DNA from 2 places in the Leuconostoc lactis genome. Region 2 is predicted to be linked to the other one. Evidence: riboswitches for the same ligand, from Rfam matches in the RefSeq annotation. Region 2 holds a riboswitch; the other holds the start of a gene.
What was found. Region 2 has a riboswitch for lysine ahead of alr (alanine racemase). Riboswitches for the same ligand answer to the same signal wherever they lie in the genome.
Positions count from the first base shown of each region.

Region 1: linked by a shared signal. The riboswitch ahead of lysA (diaminopimelate decarboxylase) and the one ahead of alr (alanine racemase) in region 2 are both predicted to bind lysine.

Region 1 covers NZ_CP042420.1:34,646-37,824, reverse strand. Annotated here, with positions in the region: gene FGL80_RS00175 (nicotinate phosphoribosyltransferase) at 1-675, shown strand, start outside; gene FGL80_RS00170 (hypothetical protein) at 685-1,020, shown strand; lysine riboswitch at 1,078-1,253, shown strand; gene lysA (diaminopimelate decarboxylase) at 1,355-2,659, shown strand; gene dapD (2,3,4,5-tetrahydropyridine-2,6-dicarboxylate N-acetyltransferase) at 2,673-3,179, shown strand, end outside.
Region 2 covers NZ_CP042420.1:652,151-655,329, reverse strand. Annotated here, with positions in the region: gene FGL80_RS03325 (aspartate-semialdehyde dehydrogenase) at 1-194, opposite strand, end outside; gene alr (alanine racemase) at 234-1,346, opposite strand; lysine riboswitch at 1,425-1,592, opposite strand; gene FGL80_RS03315 (biotin--[acetyl-CoA-carboxylase] ligase) at 1,668-2,372, opposite strand; gene FGL80_RS03310 (ABC-F family ATP-binding cassette domain-containing protein) at 2,413-3,179, opposite strand, start outside.

The DNA of each region.
Region 1 (3,179 bases), 620 kb from region 2:
GCTGACGCTGGTGAATTCGCTTATGTCCATGCGCAATTGGATCGGGCACCGGATGATGCTATTTTATCTATTGTCATCGATTCATACGATGCGCTCAATTTTGTGAAAAATGTGATTGGGTCACCAGAAATTAAAGAACGCATTATGGCACGTGAGGGTCGAATTGTTCTCAGACCAGATTCTGGCGATCCGTTAACGATTGATTTGCAGGTGCTCGACCTGCTTGCTGAAATTTTTGGGACGACGACAAATGCCAAAGGTTATCGCGTTTTGCAACATAATGTCGGCATTATTCAAGGCGATGGTATGAAAGCAGACACGATTATTGCCCTTTATGAAGCCTTGATGGCTGCTGGTTGGTCAGCGGATAATTTGGTAGTTGGCTCTGGTGGTGGTTTGTTACAAGAAGGCTTTACTCGAGACACAGCACGCTTTGCCATCAAAGCAGCCTATGCGGAGACAGCCACTGGTGAGCACATCAATATCCAAAAGAAGCCTAAAACGGATGCTTCAAAAGCGTCAAAAGCAGGACTACTTAAAGTGATTCGCCGAGATGGCCAAATTGTCACGGTATCACAAAGCGAACCAGGAGAAGACCTCTTGACAACCGTTTATGAGAATGGCGTTTTTGCCCCTGTTGATGGGCAAGCGATGATACAACGTGCCCAAGTGTGAGGAATGATCTTGAATTACCAATTTAAAAAAGCCAGCGACATCACGACGGATGTCACAGTCGAACAATTAGACATCAAAGCCGCTGCGCAAGCTTATCGTGAACGCGATCAACGTGATGACAAGCCGAAAAGTGAAGCGAGCCAAGCACTCGTTGGCCATGGCGTACAAGCGCTTGGTACAGAGGCAGCAATTGGGAAAGATGAGCGTAAGGCCAAAGTACTCGCCTTATTTAACGCCGGTATGACGAGTTATATTGATTTAGCTTTTGAAATGAATTTATCAGAAGCGACGATTCAAAAATATGGCAAAGAATTAGGATTAACTTTCATTGACACGCCATATTAAATTAAAAATTTGACATTTTTAAATGCATAAGCTATTATAATAACAACATAAAATTTAATTTCACATAGAGGTTGCGATTGACAGGAGTCGCTTATCTGAATTGTTGTAGCAATTGGGAGGGTAAGTCAAAGGGGAAATCGCCGAAATGAACTAACACTACAAAGTTAGTTTGTTGGGCTAATGGTTAAGAACTATTAGACTGTCGTTAGAAATAACGGTGAGCTATGGAAACTGTCAAAAATGCAAGCTTTAGAAGCCTTTTGTCCGTGACCATGTCTCGAACAGAAGGCTTTTTATGTTAACAATTAGGGCATCGTTAAGGTGGAGAAGGTATATGGATTATTCAACAAACGCACAAGCACATTTGACCATTGATGGCGTCGATGCCGTTGCATTGGCCGACACTTATGGCACACCGTTATATGTTTACGACGTCTCTAAAATCCGTCAGACGATGCGTGCGTTTAAAGCAATTTTTGAGCGCGAAGATGTCCCATATGTTGTGAGTTATGCCTCAAAGGCGTTCTCAACGAAGGCCATTTATCAAGTTGCCCAGCAAGAAGGTATTCACGCAGATATTGTATCGGGGGGTGAATTATACACGGCCCTGGCAGCAGGTTTTCCACCAGCCCATCTGAGCTTTAATGGCAATAATAAGAGTTGGGATGAGCTAACGATGGCGGTACGTGCTGGCGTGGGGACGATTATTGTTGACAACTTCTTAGAGTTGCAATGGTTGTCAGAAATTGCCGCTACGCAACAAGTACAACAAGCCATTCTACTGCGTATTTCACCAGGTATTTCAGCGCATACCCATGAATTCATTAGCACTGGTCAGCAAGATTCTAAATTTGGCTTTGATTTATTGACTGGTCAAGCAAAACGTGCCTATGAGATTGCACGACTGGATGCAAACCTTAATTTACGTGGCTTACATGCCCACATTGGGTCACAGATTTTTGACGTCACGGGCTTTGAAAAGAACGCCGCTTTACTGGCCGAAACAGCCCATAGTTGGGGTTGGACCCCAGCCGTCATTAACGTGGGTGGTGGTTTTGGGATTCGGTATACCGATGATGATACGCCATTGCCTGAAAGCGACTATGCAGCAGCAATCATTGCCACACTGAAAGCAAAAGCTGAAGCATTTGCATGGCCAATGCCGGAAATTTGGATTGAGCCAGGGCGTTCGATTGTTGGACCAGCCGGGCAAACACTTTATACAATTGGCTCACGCAAGGATATTCCGGATTTACGCCAGTATCTCGCCGTTGACGGGGGCATGGGGGATAATATTCGACCAGCCCTTTACCAAGCGAACTACGATGCGGTGTTAGCCAATGATCCAAATGCGCCAACGACTGAAGTTGTGCGTGTCGCTGGTAAATATTGCGAATCAGGGGATGTGTTAGTTTGGGAACAAGCGTTACCGCAAACCAAACCTGGCGACATCCTATCTGTTCAAGCAACTGGCGCCTATGGCTATGCCATGGCTTCCAACTACAACCGCAATCCACGACCAGCAGTGGTTTTCGTGGAAAATGGCGCACATCAAGTGGTTGTGGCGCGGGAAACTTATGCCGATATCGTCGCGTTAGATCGTGACTATGACCTTGCAAGCACACCAGAAGAATCATAAGAGGATAAAAAACATGACAACGACAGAAAATGCAGCCCAAGAATTGATTGATTTCATCGCCAATGCTAAAAAAGTCACGCCCGTGAAAGTAACTTATAAAGGGGTCTTAGCCGGTGAAATTCCGGTAACGGTACAACAATTTGGCGGGGTGTCATTTGGGCAACTGATTGGCGATTGGGCTGATATTGCGCCACTGATTGCTAATTTACCGGCAGAAAATGTTTATATTGAAAATGATGCACGTCATTCAGCAGTTCCATTGCTCGATAAAAAGGCTGTGAATGCCCGCATTGAACCGGGGGCAATTATTCGAGATCAGGTTACGATTGGGGATAATGCCGTGATTATGTTAGGCGCAGTCATCAACATTGGCGCGGAAATTGGTGCTGGCACGATGATTGACATGGGGGCCATCTTAGGTGGTCGTGCTATTGTGGGTAAAAATTCACACATTGGCGCTGGTGCCGTATTAGCCGGGGTGATTGAACCGGCTTCAGCAGAACCCGTCCGTGTTGGTGAC
Region 2 (3,179 bases):
AAACTTTCTGGCGTGGCTTCTTCAACCGTCACCGGTTCGCCTTTAAACATTAAAGTCGTGCCAGCCGAACGTGCTGAAGCCAATAACTTAATTTGACCAACCGGAATCGTTGATTGTTCCAATTGTGATAGCAAACGTGTGCCAACTGCGCCAGTGGCGCCCAAAATTGCCACATGATAAGTTTTTTCTGTCATTTTGTTCTCCTCAATGTTAAGTTTGTTACGCTGTGTATCCTAATCAACAAGTACGCGGTGCAAGCGATCTTGCATCCCAGTCATGATTTCCCAAGGTGCTAGGCCCGCATGTTGCGCGACATCTTCCAAGGTATTTTCTAACCCACCGTCACGACCAATCAAAGTCACTTTTGTTCCCACAGGATATTCATGCGGCAAGCGAATCATCATTTGATCCATGGCGATTTGACCAACAATGGGTACATATTGCCCATCAACAATCACGTTAAAGCCGGTCAATTTGCGTAGCCACCCGTCGCCATAGCCAATCGGTACTGTCCCAATCCATTCGTCGCCCGTCGTGGTGTATTTGTGGGAATAACTAATGCCTTCCCCCGCCGGCAGTTGCTTCACAAAGTTGATTTCACTACGTAAAGCCATGACCGGTTGTAACTCATGGCCATCGGCCAATTCGCCACGGGAAGGTTCCACGCCATACAGGACTGTCCCCACGCGAATGACGTCATGTGGGACTTCGTCAGCGTGATACATGGCAGCCCCAGAGTTGGCGACGTGATAATATTCTGGTTCCGGTAAGCCATCCGTCAACTCATGCCAACGCGCCAGTTGCATCTCAAAATAATCAGTATTAGCCGAATCGGACTCGGCAAAATGCGTCGCTAAGCCAACATAGTCAAATAAATCATGATGTGCTTGGACATAAGCAATGGCTTCGGCCAGCGCTGCACGATCACGGAAGCCAATTCGGCCCATTCCCGTATCAACCCCTAACGAGACATGCAAACGTTGTTCACCGGACAAATAAGTCGCCGCCTCTTTTAACCAATCAAGCGACACAACCGTAGCCATAATATGTTGGACGGCCATTAATTCCGCATATTGCGCTGGTGAAATCCCTAAAATTAAAATCGGTGCCGTTAGTCGCTCATGGCGCAAAGCCAAAGCTTCATCAATAATGGCTACCGCTAAGCCGTAGACACCACCTGCCACGGCCGCCTTTGACGTTGGGATTAACCCCAAGCCGTAGGCATTAGATTTAACAGCCAAAAAGATTTTGTCTGCGCCTGATGTTTGCTTCACGACGGCGACATTATTTTTTAAAGCTTTTTGTGATATTTCAATTTGTGTTGGCCTTGTAATTGCCTCTACCATAGTCACACCTTTTTCTCATAAAATAAAAATCCGTGGCTGCTTGGAGGGCAGTCACGGATCGCAATAAAAAACGCTTATCTCCGTCATAGCACCCCGCATCCGCGACAGTCCATTGGCTCTTAACCAATGGCCCAGCTAACTGACATGATAGTGCCAACGCTTCGGCCACATCCCCTTTTGCTTGCTTCAGCGTATCTATCAATACTCCACAAGTGACTCTTGTCTATGGCAACCTCTATGATTTTCTCATTGTTTTTATTTTATTCTAATACTTTTATTTTGTCAAATGCGTTGTTATGATCTCGTTATCAACCCTGCCCACTATAGCTTAACTTGAGTCACTTCGCCACTCAACAAAGCATGTGACTCGCCAGTATCGTCTACCAACAATAACTCACCCTGTTGTCCGATGCCGGTTACCTGCCCTTGCAGCACCGTTGTGCCAATTTGGACCGATACATAACGGCCTGTTAAATAAGCATGTGCTTGGTAATAGGCAAGATGTTGTCCTTGTTGATAACCTGAAAAATCAGCTTGCAAAGCTGTGAAAATCTTGCAGACTAACCTATTTTTATCCACATCGACATCAAGTGCGCCGATTTTATCCCGCAGTTCAGGTGGCACAACCGTGGCTAAAATATTCAAACCAACACCGATACTGACTTGCGTGAGCTGACCTGCGGTCAGAATACCCTCAGCAAGAATGCCGGCAATTTTGCGATCCTGATAATATAAATCATTCACCCATTTCATAGCTACTTGAATACCAGTTACTTCAAAAATGACCCGCGCAATCGTTGCGGCCACACCGGTGGTCAATAGTCCGGCATCAAAGCTACCAGTTGGCACGTCAAAAACAAACGTCATATACACACCGCTCCCTCGCGGTGAGAAAAATTGACGTCCGAATTTTCCGTACCCAGCAGTTTGTTGATTGGCAACCACAGCAAAAGGCCGAGCCACGCCTGTATTCAGCATGTCTCGACCTTTTATCATTGTTGACGCAACCACATCAAAAACTGTCATGTTTTTCGGCATGTTGTTTTGTGTCAGTAGTTGCACCATACTAATCTGTTTCTTTCTTATAGGATAGCGCCGCAACGTTTAATTCACGGTCACCAAAGCCCTTTGTAAAGCTGACTTCGTGGGAAACGATAATGACATTTCCTGGGAATTTGTCAATCGCTGCCCGTAGGGCATTTTTCGTCCCTTCATCCAAATGGTTGGTTGGCTCATCTAAAATCAAGAAATTACTTGGCTTCATTTCCATAATGGCCAACTTCACTTTTGTCTGCTCACCACCAGAAAGTTGTTGCAACGGCTTTTGCGCGTTTTCAGCGTTAATCCCTGCCGCAGCCAATCGGGTCCGCAACGCCTTTGGTTCTAGCGTTGGGAAACGATCTTGCATTTCTTGTAATGGTGTCTTTGTGTCATCATCCCATGCCAAGTCTTGGTCGAAGTAGTTAACGACGGCAGACGGTGAGAATTCAGCTGTCCCGTGTAAGGCAGGAATCACACCGAGAATTGACTTAATCAATGTCGACTTACCCGCGCCGTTAAAGCCTTTGAAGACAATCTTTTGTCCCGTTGTCACTGAGAAAGTTACTGGCTCCAAGACTGGGGTCACGTAACCGACGGACAAATCATTGACTGTCAATGCGTTGGCAGATTGTGAGTTCACATAAGGGAAATTGAATTTTGCTTGTAATGTTTCTGACGGTGGATCAATCTTTTCCATGCGCGCCAGCATCTTTTCACGTGACTTCGCTTGCTTTGAAGTTGAGGCACGCGCTTTGTTCTTAGCGATAAACTTTTGGGCCTTTTCAATTTCAC